One region of the Pseudarthrobacter sp. NPDC058119 genome, then DNA from elsewhere that is predicted to be linked to it. Evidence: predicted binding sites of a transcription regulator. Region 1 holds the regulator's gene; each other region holds the start of a gene.
What was found. The regulator Rex, encoded in region 1, represses fermentation and respiration genes when NADH is low (regulators of the CRP and FNR family bind a similar motif). The targets are predictions, from matches to a motif close to CTTGTGAANNNNTTCACAAG.
Positions count from the first base shown of each region.

Region 2: ACFVTD_RS12655 (queuosine precursor transporter) is a predicted target of Rex. The motif match lies at 3,048-3,067, and genes of this name have one in related genera.
Region 3: benA (benzoate 1,2-dioxygenase large subunit) is a predicted target of Rex. The motif match lies at 3,826-3,845, and genes of this name have one in related genera.

Region 1 is NZ_JBHVTN010000001.1:937,326-944,786, forward strand. Features, by position in the region: gene ACFVTD_RS04470 (histidine phosphatase family protein) at 1-81, opposite strand, end outside; gene ACFVTD_RS04475 (YceI family protein) at 297-845, shown strand; gene ACFVTD_RS04480 (hypothetical protein) at 1,072-1,854, shown strand; gene ACFVTD_RS04485 (redox-sensing transcriptional repressor Rex) at 1,924-2,628, opposite strand; gene ACFVTD_RS04490 (glutaredoxin family protein) at 2,639-2,893, opposite strand; gene ACFVTD_RS04495 (HAD family hydrolase) at 2,972-3,790, shown strand; gene ACFVTD_RS04500 (30S ribosomal protein bS22) at 3,844-3,942, opposite strand; gene ACFVTD_RS04505 (helix-turn-helix domain-containing protein) at 4,094-4,306, opposite strand; gene ACFVTD_RS04510 (3-deoxy-7-phosphoheptulonate synthase) at 4,472-5,593, opposite strand; gene ACFVTD_RS04515 (acetylxylan esterase) at 5,817-6,848, opposite strand; gene ACFVTD_RS04520 (rhamnulokinase family protein) at 6,851-7,461, opposite strand, start outside.
Region 2 is NZ_JBHVTN010000005.1:181,303-188,763, reverse strand. Features, by position in the region: gene tgt (tRNA guanosine(34) transglycosylase Tgt) at 1-118, shown strand, start outside; gene ACFVTD_RS12665 (dienelactone hydrolase family protein) at 155-904, shown strand; gene ACFVTD_RS12660 (hypothetical protein) at 1,061-1,999, shown strand; gene ACFVTD_RS12655 (queuosine precursor transporter) at 2,122-2,883, opposite strand; gene ACFVTD_RS12650 (TetR/AcrR family transcriptional regulator) at 3,082-3,738, shown strand; gene ACFVTD_RS12645 (TIGR01777 family oxidoreductase) at 3,761-4,672, shown strand; gene ACFVTD_RS12640 (hypothetical protein) at 4,669-5,073, shown strand; gene ACFVTD_RS12635 (hydroxymethylpyrimidine/phosphomethylpyrimidine kinase) at 5,145-6,002, shown strand; gene ACFVTD_RS12630 (pyruvate dehydrogenase) at 6,095-7,461, opposite strand, start outside.
Region 3 is NZ_JBHVTN010000003.1:391,562-399,022, forward strand. Features, by position in the region: gene ACFVTD_RS09695 (1,6-dihydroxycyclohexa-2,4-diene-1-carboxylate dehydrogenase) at 1-79, opposite strand, end outside; gene benC (benzoate 1,2-dioxygenase electron transfer component BenC) at 79-1,650, opposite strand; gene benB (benzoate 1,2-dioxygenase small subunit) at 1,774-2,310, opposite strand; gene benA (benzoate 1,2-dioxygenase large subunit) at 2,346-3,731, opposite strand; gene catA (catechol 1,2-dioxygenase) at 4,058-4,939, shown strand; gene ACFVTD_RS09720 (benzoate/H(+) symporter BenE family transporter) at 5,032-6,309, shown strand; gene ACFVTD_RS09725 (hypothetical protein) at 6,353-6,541, opposite strand; gene ACFVTD_RS09730 (TetR/AcrR family transcriptional regulator) at 6,695-7,321, shown strand; gene ACFVTD_RS09735 (aldehyde dehydrogenase family protein) at 7,421-7,461, shown strand, end outside.

The sequences.
Region 1 (7,461 bases):
TTCGGGGAGCCGTCCATAGAGAACGCCGTCGGGATTGTGGACCTCGCCGTGGCGGAGCAGATGGACAGTGGCTTGGGGCATGTTTACCAGTTTCTCAAAGATGGCGTGCGATCCGAAATCTCCCGGACGCGCTTTCTACAAAGAGTAGAACTTAAGTTTCTGAAGAAATGTTCCGAAACCGGGAACAAAACATGCAAACGCATGTTTATACTGGATGCAGCAAGATAGTTGAGGCTTCAACCGATGAAGGTTCAACCGCAGGACCACAGCAGGCATACACACCAAGGAGCAACATCATGGCACTTCCCGCAGACGTCACCACCGGCACCTGGACCCTGGACAACTCGCACAGCGAAATCGGCTTCACCGTCCGTCACGCGGGCATCAGCAAGGTCCGCGGCCAGTTCAAGGAAGCGGAGGCCACCCTGGACCTCGCCGACAACGTGGCCGACTCTAAGGTCAACGCCACCATCAAGACCGCCAGCTTCGACTCCGGCGACGTCAACCGCGACGGCCACGTCCGCGGCGAAGACTTCTTCGACGTCGAGAACTTCCCGGAGATCTCCTTCGTTTCCAACGCGATCGTCCCCAAGGGCGACGCCTACGAGCTCCAGGGCGACCTCACCATCAAGGGCGTCACCCGTCCCGTGGCCCTCGAGACCGAGCTCCACGGCGTGGCCGTCGATCCGTTCGGCAACACCCGCGCCGGCCTCACCGCCGAGACCACCATCAGCCGCAAGGACTTCGGCCTCACCTGGAACGCCGTTCTCGAAGCCGGCGGCGTGCTGGTCAGCGACAAGGTTGCCATCAACCTGGAACTGGCCTTCATCGCCCCCGCAGCATAATTTTTTCCCACCCGGCGCACCCCGGCACCAGGCCTTCCCGGCCCGGCGCCGGGGTGCGGTTGTTTAACCACCCCCGGGCATGGGCTCAAATGCGGACGTGAATCCCGCCCGAATCACCGATATCACCGCCCGCCGGGGGTACGGTGGAGCTAAGCCATGCTGGGGGGAAGGCTGAGGACCGAATCCCGGCAGCCTACCTGGATCCCGACCTGCAGAAGGAACGCCCATGAGTACTCCTCCCGTCCCGCCTCCCGCGCCCCAAGACCCGTATTCCGGCAATGACCAGTCCGGCAGCCAGCAGCCCGGCCCCGAGCAGCCGCGCTACGGCCAGAACGCACCCCAGTATGGCCAGAATGCACCGCAGTACGGGCAGAACCAGCCCCAGTACGGCTCGCAGCCGCCGGCAGCACCGCAGTACGGCCAGGGTGCACCGCAGTACGGTTCCCAATATGGCCAGAAGGCACCCCAGTACGGGCAGTCGCCCTATGGCCAGTCCCCGTACGGCCAGTACCCCTCGGAGCAGCCGCAGCCGGCGGGAAGCAACGGCGTCCCGCAGCTGGTGAACATCTCGTTCTGGCTCCTGATTGCGGCTGCCGTGATCTTCGTCATCTCCCTGCTCACCGGGCTCACCCAGCTCGATGATCCACAGTTCCGGCAGGCTTTTGAGCAGCAGGTGAAATCCAGCGGTGCGGCCGTGACGTATGACGACATCAAGAGCGTCATCGCCGGCACGCTGGTGGTCTTCGCCATCATCGGCGTCGCGCTCTACCTGCTGGTGGCGTTCTTTGTCCGCAAGGGCAAGAACTGGGCACGCATCCTCGGGACCGTGTTCGCAGCACTGTCCGTGTTGGGCCTGTTCGGGGTCCCCACCTTCGGAACGCTTGGGACTGTCCTGGGCATCGCCGCCATTGTCCTGCTCTACCTCCCGGCTGCTGCCCCGTATTTCCGGAAGCAGCAGCCGTTTGCCAACCCTTATTCCGGCGGCTTCGGCAACCCTTACGGGCGGTAACGCCAACGGCAGAACGCAGCGGCGGCCCGGGATGTCCAGCATCCCGGGCCACCGCTTTTAATCCTGCCCCTAGGCCGTCTGCCCCGGCGCCTGCGCCCGCTGGGCGTGATAGGCCAGGATCTGGAGCTCCGTGGCCATGTCCACTTTGCGGAGGTTGACTCCTTCAGGGACCTGCAGCATGACAGGTGCAAAGCTGAGCACGCTGTGCACGCCTGCCGCCACCACACGGTCGCAGATTCCCTGGGCCACCGCCGCGGGAAGTGCCAGCACCACCATGTTTGCCCCGGTGCGGTGGAGGACGGTCTCGAGGTCTGCCACGTCGCTGACCCGCAGCCATCCCACTTCGTTGCCCACCACCATCTGGTCGGCGTCGAAAATGGCCACCACGTCGAAGCCCCGGGATTCGAAGCCGCCGTAGCGGGCCAGTGCCTTGCCCAGGTTTCCGGCTCCAACGATGGCCACTTTCCAGTCATGCGTCAGGCCCAGGGCCGCAGCGATGTGGCGGCTCAGGTACTGCACCTCGTAGCCCACTCCCCTGGTTCCGTAGGAGCCCACGTGGGAGAGGTCCTTGCGCAGCGTGGAGGAACTGACGCCGGAGGCTTCCGCCAGCGATTCGGAGGAGACACGCTCAACGCCCTCGGCCAGCAGCGTGTTCAGGGCGCGGAGGTAGAGCGTCAACCGGGCCACGGCAGCGGGCGGAATTTGTTTGGCCGGTGCGCCCGCGGTATCCGGTACGTCCGGCACAGGCTGGGGGGTCGAATCCAAGGACGTCACTCGCATCCCCCTACTTGGCCATGGCGCGCTGCAGGACGCGTTCCAGCCGGGCTTCGTCGATTTTCCAGAAATCGCGCTGCACCCCGTCCACCAGGACCACGGGGACCTCTTCTGCGTAGCGCTCCCGCAGCTCAGGCTGGTTGTCCACCAACTCTTCGCTCCATTCAAGGCCCAGCGAGGCAGTGACCCGGCCGACGGCGTCGCGGGCCTCTTCGCAGAGGTGGCAGTCAGCTTTGGTGACCAGGACGACGCGGGGGGTAGCCATGGCTTAACGGTATCGCCGTTCGCGCCGTGCAGGTGACGCCGACGGCGCCGGCCGGGTGGATTGACTAGACTCAAGTCCATGCCCGAGGAGAAATACGTCGCCGTCGTTACACGGCCGGTTGCTGCCCCGCAGCCCGGTGAGGCGGCGTTTTTCGACGTGGACAACACCTTGATGCGCGGTGCCAGCCTCTTCCACGTGGCCCGCAAGATGCACCAGCGGGGGGCGTTCACGCTGACCCAGGCCGCCGGGTTCGCGTGGAAGCAGTTCAAGTTCGTGGCGCGCGGGGAAAACATCGACGACGTCCATGCGGTCCGCGATTCGGCCCTGACCCTCGCCGCCGGCATCACCGTGGACGACATCAAGGCACTGGGTGAAGAGGTCTACGACGAGATGATCGCCTCGCGGATCTGGCCGGGCGCCAAGGCCCTGGCCGAACAGCACCTCCGGGTGGGCCGCCGCGTCTGGCTGGTAACGGCCACGCCCATCGAAGTGGCCACGGTGATCTCCACCCGGCTGGGGCTGACGGGGGCTTTGGGCACGGTGGGGGAAGTGCACGACGGCATGTACACCGGACGCCTGGTGGGAGACATCCTCCACGGTTCGGCCAAGGCAGTAGCGGTGCAGGCCATCGCGGACCAGGAGGACCTGGACCTCAAGCGCTGCTGGGCGTACAGCGACTCCTACAACGACGTTCCGCTGCTCTCGCTGGTGGGCCACCCAGTAGCCATCAACCCGGACGCCAAGCTCCGCCGGCACGCCCGCGACCGGAACTGGCCGGTCTATGATTTCCGCGCCGGCCGCCGCGCCGCCACCGTTGGGCTCAAGGCGGCGACCTTCGGCGGCGCCGTCTACGGCCTCTGGAAGGGCTTCGCCCGCATCCGCGGCCCCCGGGCATAAAAATGCCCGCCGCCTTGGAAGGCGACGGGCATTTCACGCTGTTCGAAGTATTGCTACTTCTTGTTGCGGCGCTGGTGACGGGTCTTGCGAAGCAGCTTGCGGTGCTTCTTCTTGGCCATACGCTTGCGACGCTTCTTGATAACTGAACCCACGAAAGTTCCTTACAAACTAGATGCAGTACCTGCCTGATGGGGAATGTCCGTGGACAAAGCTACGAACTGAACAACTGACAGATTCTTACAATGACGTAAAACGTTCCTTAACAGGGTACCGCTTATCGGGAGCGGCTCAGGACAGGCCGCCTCAGGCGGTCTCGGTGTGGCCGTCCACAACAGCGCCCTTAAGGTACTGTTCGACGGCGTTTTCGGGGACCCGATAGGAGCGGCCGAAGCGCACCGCGGGCATTTCGCCGGAGTGGACCAGGCGGTAGACGGTCATTTTGGAGACGCGCATGACCTCGGCCACTTCAGCCACGGTCAGGAACTTCGCGTTGGAGAAGTTCTGTTCTGCCGACATTTCCCTATTTTCCTTTGCTGACGGATGGACAACAGTGACCCCAGGTACGTGCCAATGCGGTGTTCCGATGCTGAGCCATCCACCAACCACCTAAATAGATACTCTAGATGTTCATGTGGCAGATGTGAAAGTAGTGGCCTCCCCTATTTCGCCCCTATTTCGCCCCTAATTCTGCTGCCGGCGCTTCCGTGCCGACGCCGCAAGCTGCTCCAGGACCGAAGCTGAGACATCCCAGTCCATGCAGGCGTCCGTGACGCTCTGGCCGTAGACCAGCGGGGAGCGCCCCGCCGCGTGCTCTGCGACGTCGAGGTTCTGGGCTCCGCCCACCAGGAAGCTTTCCAGCATGACGCCGGCAACGGCCCGGGCTGCTGCTCCCCCGTCCTCGAGCTGGGCACCAATCTCCAGCGCGACTTCCGCCTGGCGGTGGTGGCTCTTGCCGCTGTTGGCGTGGCTGGCGTCAACGATCAGGCGGGGATTGAGCCCCTTGCCCGCCAGTTCGGTGGAGGCCCGTTCCACGTCGGCCGCGGAGTAGTTGGGCCCCTTCCGGCCGCCGCGGAGGATGACGTGGGTGTCGGGGTTTCCTGCCGTCGCCACCAGCGCTGCCCGGCCCTCGCCGTCGATCCCCAGGAACGCCTGGGCCGCCGCGGCGGCACCGCAGGCATCGATGGCAACCTGCAGGCCGCCGTCGGTCCCGTTCTTGAACCCGATGGGCATGGAAAGCCCGGAGGCCAGCTGCCGGTGGATCTGGCTCTCCGTGGTGCGCGCACCGATGGCACCCCAGGAGACCAGGTCCGCCATGTACTGGGGGCTGATCGGCTCGAGGAACTCGGTGGCGGTGGGCAGGCCCAGCGCGGTGACCTGCTGCAGGAACTGCCGGGCCGTGCGGAGGCCGGTGGCCATGTCGTGGCTGCCGTCCAGCCGGGGATCGTTGATCAGGCCCTTCCAGCCCACCGTGGTGCGCGGCTTCTCGAAGTAGGTCCGCATGACGATCAGCAGGTCTTCCTTGTGCTTCTCGGCCTGGCTGACCAGCCGCCGCGCGTACTCCAGGCCGGCCTTGGGATCGTGGATGGAGCAGGGGCCCACGATGACCAGCAGGCGGTCGTCCACGCCGTCCATGATGGCGCGTACCTCATCGCGTCCGCATTCGACGACGCCAGCGGCCTGGGCGTCCAGGGGCAGTTTGGCGAGGAGTGCCGAGGGGGTGGGCAGCGGGGTGAATTCGCTGACGCGCAGGTTCGAGGTGGACTTGGTGTCGCTGGCCGGGGCTGCTGCTGTTGCGGTGCTCATGTTCGGGGTCCTGTTCCAGATGGGAAGCGGGCCCGGATTTCAGAACCCGCCGGAGAAACGGCGAAGGGCAGAGAATGATCTCTGCCCTGTTGGCTCTGAAGGAAGTTGGATGCGTGTCAGTTAGACGCGGGCTCCTCCAGAGCCAACGAAAAATACGCATACCAACGGTTAGTCATGGAAGTGACCATAAGCCCGGACCGCGCCGGCCGCAAAATCGGATCCGTCATATTGCGGCCTGTGCCTGCCCCAGCAGCTTGCGCAGGAACTGCAGCTGCCGGATCCAGTGGTGTTCCTGGCCGCCTTCGTGGTTGTTGAACCGGTAGACCTCGATCTCCTTGGCCGGACTGCTGCCCGACGCTGCGGCCGATCCATAGGCGTTGTAGCTGGCGAAGACCGTTGACGGCGGGCAGATGTCATCCATCTGGGCGGCGGAGTACAGCGCCGGAACAGAGGCCCAGCGGGCCAAATTGACGCCGTCGAAATAGTTGAGGACCTCCAGGGCGGCGTCGTAGCGGTCGCGGTGCCGGGCGAGGAACTGGGCGATCTCCGGGTACGGGCCGCGGGGTGTGATGTCGATGGCACGGGGGAAGTCCTGCAGGAAGGGGACATCCGGGAGTGCGGCGATGATGCCGTCAAGCCGTCCCGAGGCAAGTCCGGCCGTGGCCACCACCAGGCCGCCGCCCTGGCTGACACCGGCCAGCACCACCTTGGCGGGATCGACGGCGGGGTGGGCCTGGGCCGCCTCCACGGCACGGAAGGCGTCCACATACACCCTGCGGAAGTAGTAGTCCTCCCGGCTGGCGATGCCCCTGGTCATGAGGCCTGCGTGTGCCACGTCCCCGGCGGAGGGGTGGGGGTCCGGGGTATCGCCCACCATGCCGCCGTACCCCTGGCCGCGGGTGTCCATGATGAAGTGGGCGTACCCGGCCTGTGCCCAGCGGGTGTCCTGGTTTGCCAGGCCCCGGCCACCCGAGTAGCCGATGTAGTGCACCACCGCCGGAAGCTGGACACCTGCCTCAAGGTGGGCGGGGAGGTGCAGCCAGCCTTTGACGGGAGCACCGCCGAAACCTGAGAACGTGACGTCGAAGGTATCGATCACGGTCAGGTAGTTCTCCACCGGTTCGAACGTCGCGTCCAGTGGAAAGGCCCGCGCTTCCTCCACCGTGGCATCCCAAAACGCCTGGAGGTCCCCCGGTGGAGTGACCCCGGAGGTGTAGCTGCGCAGCTGGGCCAGGGGAAGGTCGAAGAGGGGCATTCCTAATTCACGCATCCTTCGCGGGCAGTGACAAGTGGTTGGTACCGGTCCAGGCTGGTCCCGGCGGCGACGATCCGGCGGAGCTCGGCCAGCCCGCCGTCAACGGCCCCGGCCGCCCGTGCCTGCACCAGTACGTTGCCCAGCGCGGTGGCTTCGACCGGTCCGGCGACGACGGGACGTCCCGTGGCGTTGGCCGTGAGCTGGCAGAGCAGGGCGTTTTGGGAGCCGCCGCCCACCACGTGCACCACGTCCACCGAACGACGGCCGGCGAGGCGTTCCGCAACGGTGATGGTCCTGGCGTAGCCGGCCGCCAGGCTGTCCATGATGCAGCGGGTGATGGCTGCAGGATCGCCGGAGAGGACATCGCCGGTGCGCCGGACCGCCGCGCGGATGCGCTCCGGCATGTTGTCCGGGGCGATGAAGTACGGATCGTCCGCGTTGATTTGGGGTCCGCCGGCGGGCAGTGCGGCCGCCGCGGCCAGCAGGGCCGCAAGGTCGGGTGTGAACCCTTCCGACGCCCAGGTGCGCTGGCATTCGCTCAGCAGCCACAGTCCGCCCACGTTCCGCAGGTAGCGGGTGGTGCCGTCCACGCCGCGTTCATTGGTGAAGTTCG
Region 2 (7,461 bases), on a different contig from region 1:
GATCTCCATCCACAACGAGCGGTTCGTGGTGAAGATGGTGGACGACGCCCGGCTGGCCATCGAGTCCGGCACCTTCTTCGACTTCAAGGCAGAGACCCTGGGCCGGTACTACTCCTGAGCGTCCCTCCCGGGCGCCTCGGGTAGGGTGTCCCCCATGTTCATCGAGATTCCTGCCGCAGACGGCACCGCCGAAGCCATCGTTGCCCGACCCACCACCGGTGAAGGCCCGTTCCCGGGGGTCATCTTCTACATGGACGCGTTCGGCCTGCGCCCGCGCATCCAGGAGATGGCCCAGCGCATTGCCGACTGGGGCTATGTGGTGCTGGCGCCCAACGTTTTCTACCGTGAAGGAACCGTGGCCGAGCTGGCACCGTCGCGAGATATGTCCACCCAGGAGGGCCGGGAAGCTGCCGGCAAGGCTGCGTTCCCACGCGTTGGCCGCCTCACCAGCGACAAGGCCGGCCCGGACATTGACGCGTGGGTCCGCGACCTTCGCGAGCTCGACGGCGTCGCGGACGGTCCCATCGGCACCACCGGCTACTGCATGGGCGCCCGGCTCGCGGTCCGTACCGCCACCGCCCACCCGGACCAGGTGGCAGCGTGCGGCGGCTTCCACGGCGGCGGGCTGGCAACCGAGGATCCGGACAGCCCGCACCTGGGGCTTGGCAATGCGCGGGCACGGTTCGTGTTCGGCCACGCGGACCACGACCGGAGCATGGCCCCCGACGCCGTGGCCCGCCTGGGCGAAGCGCTGCAGGCTGCGGGACTGGAGGCATCCAACGAGATCTACGGGGGCGCGCCGCACGGCTACTCCATGGCGGACACCTCGGCGTTCCACCCGGAAGCCACCGAGCGGCATTTCCAGGAACTACGCGCACTGCTGGACGGGACGCTGAAGGCCTAAGCCCGCCAGCCGCCGTCGAACCCGCCGGAAAGCTGTTGGAACGCCGGAACTTTCCGTCGATCCGGCACCTTTCCGGCGAGCTCGGGACGCGGGACGTTTTCCACATGACGACGGCGGCGCCTTCCGCTGGTGCCGCAGCGGCGGGATCCTGTCGGGATGACACCCCAGCCGCCAGTCCGCCTCCCCTCCCTTCCGAGCACCGGCAACCTGTGGCGGACGGAACAGTTGCACAGGCACGGCCTCAATTCCCGGGCCATCAAGGCCCTGGCCCTCCACCGGAAGCTTGTCCGCCTTCGCCACGGCTGCTACATCCGCGCCGAGCTGTGGGAGAAGCAGTCGGGGCCTGTCCGCAGCAGGCAGTTGATTCACGCCCATGCCCACGGGACGCTGACCACTTCAGCCGGCGGCTATGTGTACAGCCACACCTCCGCGGCCCGGCTGCACCATTTGTATGTTTGGGGTGTTGATGACCTGATCCACCTTTTAGTGCCGGGAAACCCCTCCAGCGAGCGGCTCGGCAAGGACGTACGCGGCCACACCCGGCCGTGGACCGAGACGGAAGTGGTGACCCTCGGCAACCTCCGGGTGACCTCGCTGGAGCGGACGGTAGTGGATTGCGCCATGACGCTGGGCTACCGGCAGGCCCTGGTGCTGATGGACCACGCCCTCCGGCTCGGTGCGGACAAGGCGCTCATGGAAAGCATGGCTGACGGCCTGCAGGGACGCCGCGGGATCCGTACCCTCCGGCTCGCACTCACCCACGCAGACCCACGTTCGGAGTCAGCCGGCGAGACACTCACGCGCGAACTCCTGCTGCGGCTGAAACTTCCCCTGCCGGAGCCACAGGTCGCGGTGGCGACGCGTGCAGGCCGGTATCGGCTGGATTTCGCTTGGAAGGAAAAGAAGGTTGCCCTCGAATTCGACGGGAAAACGAAGTACTTCGACTACAAGCCAACGGCCGAGGTGTTGTTTGAGGAACGGCAGCGGGAGAACGCCCTCACCGAGGACGGCTGGACCTTTGTGCGCGTGAAATGGGCCGATCTCTTCCGCGAACAAGAGTTCAAGGCCCGTGTCCTTGCTGCGCTCCGGCCCTAGCCACCCGGCCAGAGCGCCCAATCGCCGTATTGGTGCCGGACCGCCGGTAATTTCCGTCGATCCGGCAGCTTTCCGGCGGTCCCACGCGATCAGCAGCCGGAACGCCCGACGCCGCGTGGCAGCTACGCGGCGTTGGTCACCGCTTCCGCGGGGCGGGCCGGGGCGCCGTAGCTGGGCTCGCGCCGCTTGACCCAGTTGATGGCCAGCGAGGTCACGGGGACGAAGAGGAACTCCACCAGGGTCTTGTAGACGAAACCCACCAGCACGTAGTTCACGAAGCTGCCGAAGTCGGCGATGCCGATGACGGGCGCGGCGATGCTGCAGAAGATCAGCGTGTCCACGAACTCCCCGGCCCCCGAGGATCCCATAAGCCGCGCCCACAGGGACTTCTCCCCGGTGCGGGCCTTCATCCGGACCAGGATCCAGGAGTTGATGGTCTGCCCGGCCAGGAATGCCAGCAGCGAAGCCAGGACGATCTGCGGCACGGGGCCAAGGGCGCCTTCCAGGGCTGACTGCTTGGCTGCGCCGTACTCGTCGTCGAACCCGGGCAGCGCAATGACCACCCAGTAGCAAAGGGAAGCGAAAACGGACAATGCGAAGGTGGTGAAAATGGCCTTCCGGGCCACCTTGAAGCCGTACACCTCACTGATCACGTCCCCGAGGATGTACGCGAGCGGGAAGAGGAAAAAGCCGCCGTCGGTGACGATGGGGCCGAATGCCACTCCCTTGGACGCGCCGATGTTGGACAGGATCAGCACCACTGCCATGGCCGCCAGCATGATCCCGAAGTAGGGCGAACCGATGTCCGCGAATCTGGCGGCGGAACGTGCGGCAGTTGGCTGGAGGTCTTCGGGCACGGCGCTGCGGCCGGGGGCAGGGGTCATTGAGGGGATCCGTTCGGGAGTGGTTGGCCGGCCTGCCGTCATGGGCGGCCGGTTGTATTAGCACGCGTGCCATTCTCGCACCGCGCTGCGCAAAAGCTCCTCGAGCAGCAGGGCTGACCTGCACAGAACATTTTTTGAACATGTTCAACTGGTGTGGCACACTGCTTTTGAACACGTTCAAAGAATGGAGGTGCTGCCGTGGCGGCGAAGAGCGAACAGACCAGGCAGTTGGTGGCGGACACTGCGCTGCGCATGTTCCGCGACATCGGATTCGAGAAAACCACCATGCGCGCCATCGCCGCCGAGGCAGGCGTCTCCGTGGGCAACGCCTACTACTACTTCGCATCCAAGGATGACCTGGTCCACGAGCTGTACATCCAGGTACAGGCAGAGCACGCGTCGCGGGCCTCGGAGGCGCTGGACGGGGCCGCCGCCCTGGCTGACCGGCTGAAGGCCACGCTGCATGCCGGCCTTGACGTCATGGCCCCGTACCACCGGTTCGGCGCGGACTTCGTGGCTACCGCCATCCGGCCCACGTCACCGGTGAACCCCTTTTCAGCAGGGTCCACGACGGCGAGGGAGGCATCCCTGGACATCTTCAGGCGCACCGTGGAGGGAGCCAAACCTGCCGTGCCGAGGAAGCTGCGGGCCGACCTGCCGGAGCTGCTGTGGCTTTGCTATATGGGGGTCACCCTCTTCTGGGTCTATGACACCTCGGAGGGCCAGCGGCGGACCAGGAAGCTGGTGGACGGCGCGGCCCCACTCCTTGCCCGCGGACTGTCACTGGCCCGCATTCCGGGAGTCAACAAGGTTCTGGACGATGTCCTGGACCTGAGCCGCAGCGTCCGCGATTAGGGAAGAAACATTGGGGGAAAAGATGGGCAGTAGAAAGAGCGTTGTGGTGGCAGGGGCTTCCGGCTTCATCGGCACGTATCTTCGCCGGCGTTTCCAGGAGGACGGGTGGACGGTGCGCACCATAGGACGCAAGGGAGCCGGCAGTTCCGCGGCGGCGTGGGACGACGACGCCGGCATGGTCCGGGTGCTCAACGGCGCCGCACTGGTGGTGAACCTCGCCGGACGGTCCGTCTCCTGCCGCTACAACAGGCGGAACAAGGCCATCATCATGGACTCACGCGTGGGCACCACACGGGCCCTCGGCCGGGCCATCGCACAGTGCCCGCAGCCGCCGTCGACCTGGCTGAATGCCAGCACCGGCACCATCTACCGCGACGCCCGCGACCGCCCCCAGTCCGAAGCCGGGGGCGAGCTTGGCTCCGGGTTCTCCGTGGACGTGGCCAAAGCCTGGGAAGCCGCCGTCGAGGCAGCCACCACGCCGGCCACCCGGAAGATCCCGCTGCGGATCGCCATCGTGCTGGGCCGCGGCGGCGGCGCGCTGGCGCCCTTCGCAAACCTGGCGCGGCTGGGCCTGGGCGGCCACATGGGCGATGGCAGGCAGCGCTTCAGCTGGATCCACGTGGAGGACCTGTACCGCAGCATCCGCTTCCTGCATTCGCGGACCGATATCACCGGACCCGTAAACGTGGCCTCGCCCGATGTGGTCAGCAACCAGGAGATGATGAGCCTGGTGCGGCGGGCCTACGGCGCCCGCTTTGGGCTCCCCACCCCTGCATGGCTGCTGCGGGCCGGGGCCGTGCTGATCCGCACCGAAACCGAGTTGGTACTCAAAAGCAGGTGGGTCCAGCCGCAGAAGCTCCTGGACGCGGGCTTTGTCTACAGCCAGCCGGAGTTGGGGCGGGCACTGCTGCAGATCGCCAAGGGCCAGGGATGAGCCGCCCGCTCCGCGTCACCTTCGGGCCCGGCGCGTTCCTTGCCGGCGCGTTCCTCACAGTCCTGGTCTTCGGGTTCCCCCTGGGTTTCCCCGGCTATCTCTACGGAACGCTCTCCGCGCTGCTTCTGGGCATGCCCCTGGCGCTGGCCGCCGGAGTTTGCATGCGGCCGGTCCGCAATCAACTGCTGCACATCCTGGCCGTCGGCGCGGCAGGGCTGGTTACCGGGATGCTCACGCTCATGTTCATCACCGGGAGCCACTGGCCCGCCATGTGGGGCACAGTCCTGTGGACCGGGTTCTGCGCAGCCCTGGGGCGCGCTGCCGTGTCCGGCCTCGTCACCATCCATGACGCAGCCGGGCAACAACCCGGGGCACCCGCCCCGGCACCGCTGGATCCCTGACCATACGGCGTCCCGGAGCCCTGTCCGGTGACACATGGAAAGCGTCCGACGCCGGGTGGCAGGATGGGTGCATGACTTCCGCTACCCCTGACGCAACGCTGCCCGCCGCAAGTCCCGCCGTCGCCCTCACCATCGCCGGCTCCGAAGCCACCGGTGGCGCCGGCGCGCAGGCCGACCTGAAGACCTTCCAGGAACTCGGCGTCTTCGGCATCGCCAACCTCACCTGCATCGTGTCCTTCGACCCGAAGGACAGTTGGAACCACCGCTTCGTGCCGGTGGACCAGCAGGTGATCGCGGACCAGTTGGAGGCGACGACGGCGGCGTATGGTCCGGCGTCGGGCGCACCGTCGGCTTTGGATACGGTGAAGATCGGCATGCTGGGCAGCCCGGCAACCATCAACACCGTGGCCGGTGCCCTGCAGGAGAACAGCTTCGCCAACGTGGTGCTGGATCCGGTGCTGATCTGCAAGGGCCAGGAGCCGGGCCACGCGCTGGACACGGACCAGGCCCTCAAGGCCCAGATCCTTCCGCTGGCCACCTTCGTCACGCCAAACCACTTCGAGGCGGAGTCGTTGTCCGGCCTGGACATCACGGACGTGGAGTCGCTGAAAGCCGCCGCGGTCCGCATCCACGAGCTCAGCGGCGCAGCAGTCCTGGCCAAGGGCGGGGTCCGCCTGGAAGGCCCGGACGCCGTCGACGTTTTCTACGACGGCGAGACGCTCGAAGTCCTCAGCGCCCCCAAGGTGGGCGAAGTGGCAGTGTCCGGTGCGGGCTGCTCGCTCGCCGCCGCTGTAACGGCAGAACTGGCCAAGGGCGCCACGCCGCTGGACGCCGCCCGGACCGCCAAGGACTTCGTCACCGCCGGCATCCGCAACCGGGTTGCCTCCGGAGCCCCGTTCGATGCCCTGTGGCAGGGCGGCGCCCGGTAGAACCTTCCGCCCCGCGCCGGGATCGCCGGAAACCCTCGAGATCGCCGGAACTTTGCGGCGAACCCGGCAGTTTCCGGCGAATTCGACGTGTTCTACCGCCGGGGGATGTTGCGCAGGTTGCTGCGCGCCATGCTGACGGCCTCGCCCGCCCCGCGGTTCAGGACCACCTTGGACATGGCGGTGGCGAACCCGATCACCTGCGAGCCGGAGATCTTGGGCGGGATGGACAGCGCCTTGGGATCGGTGATGAGCTCCACGAGCGACGGGCCGGGGTGCGCGAACGCTTCCCGGTACGCCGACTCGATCTGCGCCGGATCCGTGACCCGGACGGCGTGGAAGCCCAGCGCCTGTGCCACGGCCGCGTAGTTGGCGTCCGGGACGTCCACGCCGAAGTCGGGCAGGCCGTCCACCAGCATTTCGAGCTTGACCATGCCCAGTGTGGAGTTGTTGAACACCACCACGTTGACTGGCAGCTTGTAGGCGGCAGCGGTGATGAGCTCGCCCAACAGCATGGACAGGCCGCCGTCACCTGACACCGAAATAACCTGCCGGCCGGGATACGCCAGCTGGGCGCCGATGGCATGCGGAAGGGCGTTGGCCATGGAGCCGTGCAGGAAGGACCCGATCAGCCGGCGGGTGCCCAGCGGGTTGATGTACCGCGCCGTCCAGACGTTGCACATGCCGGTGTCCGCCGTGAAGATGGCGTCTTCCGCGGCCACCTGGTCCAGCAGCGAGGCCGCGTACTCCGGGTGGATGGGCTGCTTCTTCTCCACCTTCCGCGTGTACGCACCCACCGCCTTGTTCATCAGCCGGTCGTGCTTCTTGAGCATCTGGTCCAGGAACCGCCGGCTCTTCTTTGCCTTCACCAGCGGGAGCAGCGCCCGCAGGGTGGGCAGCACGTCCCCGTGGACGGCGATGTCGACGTCGGTCCGGCGGCCCAGCCGGTGGGCCACACGGTCCACCTGCGCCGTGCGGGTGTCCGGCAGGAACTGGTCGTAAGGGAAGTCGGTGCCCAGGAGGACCAGCAGGTCGGCATCCTCGATGCCCTCGGCGGCGGCGCCGTACCCCAGCAGCCCGGTCATTCCGATGTCGAACGGGTTGTCGTACTGGACGAAGTCCTTGCCGCGCAGGGAGTGGCCCACCGGCGCCTTGGCCAGTTCGGCGAGCGCCATCAGCTCGCTGTGCGCCCCCTCCACGCCGGCGCCGGCGAAGATCGCCACCTTTCCGGCGTCGTTGATGGCGTCCGCGAGGGCCTGGACGCTGGCAGGTTCCGGGACCAGGCTGGCCGGCCGGAAGGTGGCGGGCAGCGGAGTGGGGCCTGCGGCTTCCAGACCGGCGATGTCCCCGGGGAGGGTGACGACGGCGACTCCGCCAAGTCCCAGCGCATGCTGGATGGCGCTGTGCATCACGCGGGGCGCCTGCTCGGCGGTGCTGACCAATTCCGAATACACCGAGCACT
Region 3 (7,461 bases), on a different contig from region 1:
GGGCGGCACCGGTGACGACGGCGACCTTGCCGCCGAACCTGCCCGGGGTCACGTATTGCCCGGCGTACGGCGCGGCCATCAGTGGGCGGCCTTGGCGTCGATGGCCCCGACCATGGTCCCCTTGGCGTCCTGGGCGTGGGCCATGATGACTTCGCGCAGCCGGGCTTTGTCGCCGCGTTCAAAGGCGTCGACGACGTCGAGGTGGTCCTGCGTGACGCGCTCGAAGATCGGTGTGCCGGCTTCGAAGGCCGCGGCCATCTGGGCGTGGACGTCCAGGCGGCGGTAGGACTCCAGGAGCATCGGGTTGTCGCAGATCGTGAAGAGGTACTCGTGGAATTCCTCGTTGGTGCGTGCAAACGCGTCGGGATCGGTGATGTTTCCGGCCTGCACCGAACCGGTGGTGGCTTCGGCCAGGCGGCGGAACTGGCGCAGCTGCTCCTGGCTGAGCCGTCCCAGCAGCAGTTCGCTGACTGCAAGCTCCAGGCCCATGCGGGCGTCCAGCTGGGCGAAGCTGTCCTCCTTGCGGAAATCCAGCCTGCCGGTCTCCAGCGAGGACACGGCCTCGCCGCGGGTCATGGTGTCGCCATCGGCCTGGATTTTCTCAACCGGAGCCGGGGCACCCGTTTCGGCGTCGCCTCCGGTGGTTTCCTTCGGCGCGAACCGTTCGAAGTAGAAGTTGGCGGGCTCGATCCCTTCGGTGTCCAGCCACTTGGAGACAGCGTTGACCATGGGCGGCGGGCCGCAGAGGTAGATGTCCACGTCGCCGTCGTTCAGGTGCTTCGGTTCGATGATCTGGGTGACGTAGCCGGTGTGCGGGGCGGAGGTGCCGGGCTCGGAGGCAATGTAGTCCCAGGTGAAGCCTGGCAGTTTCGCCTCGTAGGCGCGGAGCCAGTCCAGGCCCACGATGTCGGCCTCGCGGGTGAGCCCGTAGATCAGGTGGACCGGGGCGGAGGGCGGGTTTTCGGCGAGCTTTTCCAGGAGGGACAGGAGCGGGGCCAGGCCGGTGCCGCCGGCCAGGAGCAGCAGGGGCCGCTTGGGCTCGCGCAGGAAGAACGATCCGTACGGGCCGGTGAAGTTGATGGTGTCACCCACGGCAGCGCGGTCGCGGAGGTACTCGGACATGGCGCCCTGGGGAGTCACCCGGACCATGAAGGATGCATCCTGGACCTCGGGGCCGCTGCTGAAGGAGTAGGAGCGCTCGGCGTCGGTGCCGGGGACCTTGAGGTTGACGTACTGTCCGGGGAGGAAGGCCAGCGCGTCGCGGTTGTCCACCTCAAGGGTGAAGGAGACCGTGGTGTCCGTGTGCCGGTTGAGCTCCTTGATGGTGGAGGTGAAGGACGCGGCTGCCGTCTTCGCCGATTCGGACGTGGCCGGGATTTGGATGGCGAGGTCCGACTCCGGCACGGCCTGGCAGGTGAGCAGGTAGCCCTTTTCGAGTTCCTCCTCCGTCATGGCGTCGTCGATGAAGTCGCCCGGGTCGAAGGAACCGGAATCGCAGAAGGCCTTGCAGGTGCCGCAGGCGCCGTCCCGGCAGTCGGATGGAATGTTGATGCGTGCCTTATAGGCGGCATCCATGACGGTCTCATAGTCGCCGACCTTGATGACTTTGGTGACGCCGTCCTCGAAGCTGAGGGCTACTTTGTGGCCCATGGGGTCCTCCTGACTGTCCGGGCGCGCCATCGCGGTCCGGTAAAAGTTGTGGCGTGCCCGGCGGGCACTGGGTGGAAAATGCCGTGCGGCGCCCGCAGGTCCCGGGCGCCGGCTGCGGGCGGGTCAGATCATGTAGACGTCCACCACGTGGTGGATGTAGTCGTTCTTCAGGACCACCTTCTTCTTCAGGATCACCGGCTGCGGACCGGAAAGGTCCAGGGTGTAGTAGCTGGTGCCGAAGTAGGTGTCCGTCGTGTTGTAGCGGAAGTAGAGGGTGAACCAGTTGAAGCGCACGTCCACCGTGCCGCCGTCGTTCGCCAGCACCTCGACGTCCGTGATGTTGTGGCCCGTGCGGGGCTCCGGGAGGGAAGTGGCCGATGACCTGTCGGTCTTGATCCGGAACACCCGGTCCTCGATGCCGCCCCGGTTGTCGTAGTAGATCAGGGAGATCTCGTTCTGGGGGTCCTGCGTCAGCTGGTCGTCCACGTCCCAGGCCGGCATCCAGAATTCGGAGTCCGGGTGGTAGCACTCCAGCCATTCATCGAACTGGCGGTCATCCAGCAGGCGGGCTTCCCGGTAGAGGAACGCCCGGACGGTTTCGAGGGTTGCGATCTCCTCCGCGGTCTTCAGGACCGGGGCGGTGTGGGTCAGGTTGGTCATGGGTTCTGCGCTCTCTGTGGTTCCGGCGGGCTCTCTCAGGCGGTGACGGGAACGGATTCCAGGGCGGAACGCTCCTCTTCCTCCGCCAGGGCCCGGTCCATGACTTCCTTCCAGTACCCGTGCTGGATGGGGTAGAGCCCTTCGTCTTCGGTGCGCATGCCGGAGGCGATCACCCGGGTCATGCCCAGGGCCTGTGCCTGCTCATCCGGGCCGCTGATCTCGTGGGTGGAGCCGCGGGTCATGTCGTTCCACGGGGCGCTGGTGGCCCAGTAGGTTTTGTTGCAGGAACGGAACTCCTCCAGGTCGTCCGGCGTGGCCATGCCCGTGGCGTTGAAGAAGTCCTCGTACTGGCGGATGCGCTTGGAACGGTTTTCCTGGGACTCCCCCTTGGGGGCGATGCAGTAGATAGTCACCTCGGTCTGGTCCGCGGAGATCGGGCGGAAGTGGCGGATCTGCGAGGAGAACTGGTCCATGATGTAGACGTTCGGGTACAGGCACAGGTTGCGGGAGATGTTGATCATGAAGTTCGCCATCTCCTCGCCGTACTTGGCCACGAGCTCGTCGCGGCGGTCCCACAACGGGCGGTCCTGGGGGTTGGTCCACTCCTGCCACAGCAGCAGGTGCCCGTGGTCGTAGGAGTAGAAGCCGCCCTTGACCTTGCCCCACTTGCCGGCGTCCATGGCCTTGGTCTTGTTGGCCGAATCCCCGGCGCTGCGGCGGGCCGTGGTGGCCGCGTAGTTCCAGTGCACGGCGGTGACGTGGTAGCCGTCGGCGCCGTTCTCGGCCTGGACCTTCCAGTTGCCGTCGTAGGTGTAGGTGGAGGATCCGCGCAGCACTTCCAGGCCCTCGGGTGACTGGTCCACGATCGAGTCGATGACCTTGGTGGCATCACCCAGGTGCTCCTCGAGCGGAAGCACGTCGGCCTTCAGCGAGCCGAACAGGAAGCCGCGGTAGGACTCGAAGCGGGCCACCTTGGTGAGGTCGTGCGAGCCTTCCTTGTTGAAGGTCTCGGGGTAGCCGGCGTTCCGGGAGTCCTTGACCTTCAGCAGCTCACCGGAGTTCTTGAAGGTCCAGCCGTGGAACGGGCAGGTGAAGGTGGTGCGGTTGTCCGTCTTGCGGCGGCACAGCATGGCGCCGCGGTGCGAACAGGCGTTGACCAGGCAGTTCAGGTTTTCATCCTTGTCCCGGGTGATCATCACCGGGGTGCGGCCGATGTACGTGGTGAAGTAGTCACCCACGTTGGGGATCTGCGACTCGTGGGCGAGGTATACCCAGTTGCCTTCGAAGATGTGCTTCATCTCGAGTTCGAAGATCTCCTGGTCGGTGAAGATCTCGCGCTTGGCCCGGATGACGCCGTTCGCACGGTCGTCGATCACGGCGTCGGCAAGGACCTCGCGGGCATGGATCAGGTTCTCGGTCATGGCGTGCTCCTTCATTGGAGATTGCTGGACGGATGGTCGGAGGTCCACTCGGGAAGAGGCTTCGGCGGCGGACGTTGTCCAGCAATTCTTGCCGCTCGTGATTGGCCTCACATCAGGCAAATGCCTAGGTTCCACCAAGGGTGTCTTTATGTAGCGATAATGACTCAAAAGACGCCTAGTTGATATTTGTAGCGTCCTTATCTGCGGGCCTACGCTTGAGACCGACATCACGCGGTGCGGCGCAGGGCATAACGACTGGCCCGGCAGCCCGCGTCGGGTGCAGGAGCCCTTCCTGTCCCCATTCAATGAGGAAGGTGGACATCGTCATGACCCAAACCCCAACGGACAGCCGCACGGAAAACGAAGGCACCGCCGTCGAAGCAGGCACCAAGGCAACCGAGCGGTTCGCCGCGTCGGGCAAGCTCGCCAAGGTGGAGGTATCCAAGGAACGGGTGAGCCTGCTGGCCGGCGCGCTGATCAAGGCCGCCAACGACATCGTCGAGGAACACCAGGTCACCTATGAGGAATACAACGCGCTTAAAGCGTGGCTGATCAAGGTCGGGACGGACGGTGAATGGCCGCTGTTCCTCGACGTCTGGCTTGAGCACACCGTTGAGGACGTCAACTCCCAGGACCGTCCCGGCACCGTGGGCACCATTGAGGGCCCCTACTACGTTCCCAACTCCCCGGAACTCCAGACGCCCGCCACGGTTGAAATGCGCGACGGCGAGGAGGGCACCCCGCTGCGCTTCAGCGGCCAGTTCACCGACACCGACGGCAACCCCATCCAGGGCGCCCAGGTGGAGATCTGGCACGCGGACGCCGCCGGCTTCTACTCCCAGTACGCTCCGGGCCTGCCCGAGTGGCTCTTCCGCGCCACCGTCAAGGCTTCCGACGATGGCCGGTTCGAGATCAACACGATGCGTCCGGCGCCCTACCAGATCCCCACGGACGGGGCCTGCGGGCAGCTGATCAGTGCGGCGGGCTGGCACGCCTGGCGTCCGGCGCACATCCACATCAAGGTGTCCGCACCGGGCTACGAGCCGGTCACCCAGCAGCTCTACTTCCCCGGCGATCCGCACAACACCGACGACATCGCCTCGGCAGTGAAGCCCGAACTGATGCTGGACCCCCGCCCCCGTACCGACGGAAAGGGCGAGGAAGTAGTTTATGACTACGTCCTGGCAAAGCAGGGCCAGAAGAAGTAGCACGCAAACTGGGAGATACCCCCGCACGGAGGCGCTCCGGAGCTGATGCTTCGGAGCGCTTCCGGTTTTTCCGCCCCCAGCCAGGAGCCCCGATGAGCCACCCCCGCCACCATCCGACCGCCAGCTCCGTCTGGCCAGACCAGCCTGCGCCGGAACCCCTGCTGGAACGTCCGGGGGTCCGGCCCGCAGGCCCCCGCCGGATTCTTCACGACCTGGGCCTGTCCTATGCCTCGAACGGCGCTATCGGGCTCATTTTCGCGGCGTCAGGACCTATAGCCGTCACCCTTGCCGTTGGGACGGCGGGCGGCCTGACCCAGGGCCAGCTCTCGTCCTGGGTTTCTGGCATTCTGTTTTCGGGCGGCGCGGCCACGCTGCTGATGTCGCTCATTTACCGGCAGCCCCTGGGCTTCGCCTGGTCCATCCCCGGCACAGTGCTCCTGGGACCGTCCCTGCAGCACCTTTCCTTTCCCGAAGTCGTCGGGGCCTTCTTCACCTCCGGCGTGCTGATCCTCGCCCTCGGCGCCACCGGCGTGGTGCGCAAAGCCATGGCGCTGGTACCCATGCCGCTCGTGATGGCCATGGTGGCCGCGGTGTTCCTGAAGTTCGGCACGGACATTGTTGCCTCCACCCAGGACAATCCGGCCGTGGCTGCTCCGATGGTGGCTGCGTTCCTGGTCCTCACCGCGGTTCCCACGCTTGGCAGGTTCCTGCCGCCGGTCCTGGGCACCCTGGTGGCAGGCGGCATCGCCGTGGCCGTGAGCGGCCAGTTCCACCTGGCGCCCGGCGGCCCGCTCCTGGCCACCCCGGTTTTCACCGCCCCCGAATTCACGTGGGCCGCGCAGCTGGAGCTTGTAGTTCCGCTGGCCGTCACCGTGCTGTTCGTCCAAAACGGCCAGGGTATCGCCGTCCTCCGCGCTGCCGGCCACCGGCCGCCCGTGAATGCCTTCGCCATGGCCTCCGGCGCATTCTCGGTACTGAACGCCGGGTTTGGCGCCGTATCAGCATGCGTCACAGGCCCCACCAACGCCCTGTTGACCTCATCCGGGAAGAGGGAGCGCCAATACACGGCGGCCGTGGCATACGGCCTGCTGGCCCTGGTGTTCGCGGCATTTGCCCCCACCCTGACACGGCTGATGCTGGCCGCGCCCAAGGAGTTCGTCCTGGCACTGGGCGGCATCGCGATGCTGCGGGCCCTCCAGCAGGCGTTCGTCACGGCCTTCGCCACCAGCTTCACCCTGGGTTCGCTGGTGACGTTCGTGGTGACCATCTCCGGCATGAACCTCTTCAACATCCATGCAGCCTTCTGGGGCCTGGTGATTGGCTACGGGGTGTCCCGCCTGCTGGAGCGCGCCGACCACGCCCAGCCCTGAGCCGGGACCGGACCGTTGCGCAGCGCGGCCGCCGAATCTTGCGTCAGCGGGGGTCCGGCTCCAGCGCCCACGCCAGCCGGTGCAGGAGTGTCGCGGTCCTGCTCCGGAAAGCCAGCCACGCGGACCGCTTCCGCCCGGGTTTCGCGCTGAGTTGCGGCGCGTGGGGCTGCGCGCTTTCGCCGGCGCGGAAGGCGCCGGCGAATAAGAGGGCAATGAGGCTGGCGCTTTCCATCGTTCTCCAAGCTGTACTAAAAAATCCCGCGTGTACAACCACCGTGCCCTTAAGCGACGGCTTCAAACACACATCACAGACTGGACTACCGCATGGCAGGGCTCGCTGGAGCCGCGTTAGGCACGTGCACGGCGCAGGCAATAGTCTGGCCAGATGGGGACCAGTGCCGTGAACTCCGGCGAACAGACTGACAGGCAATCGCGCATCCTTGACGCAGCCATGGAACTGCTGTCACGCCACGGGATTTCGGGCGTCAGCATGCGCGCGGTGGCGCGGGAGGCCGGCGTGGCGCTGGGCCTGGTCAACTACTACTACGACGATAAAACCACCCTGATCCGCGCCGCCCTGCGCCGCGTGGACGAGCATGACCTGTTACTCGTCGCCCCGGACCCGTCGGTTGCCCCGGATGAACAGTTGCGGCGGGCGCTCCGGCGGGTGGCAGGAGCCGACCTGCTCACCACGCGCTACCTGTCATTGCGCCTGCATCTGTGGGCCCTGGCCCAGGCCGATGAGGACTACGCGCAGATCAACGCCGCCGCCTTCGACCGGTATATCGACGGCGTCGCGGCACTCATTTCCAGCGCCAGGCCGGAGCTGCCGTGGGAGGTGTGCAGGGACCGGGCATCGGACATTGTGGTCATCCAGAACGGCGTCTGGCTGACCGCGCTGCTGGGTGTTGACAAGGCGTCCATTGAGCGGAGCATCGAGCGGACGGAGCAGATCGCGTTCGCACCGCTGGACGGCCCAGCGCGCCAGGACCACAAAGCCGGCCAGCCCTAACAACCCCCCAGCAGCGCAACTGTAGCGCCCCGCGCAGCATTGAACAAGTGTTCAAGAAAAGTATTGAACACTCGTTCAATGTGCACTACTGTCCTTCCTATGACTTACGCCACACCGGCCCAGGAAGCCGCCCCGAGCAC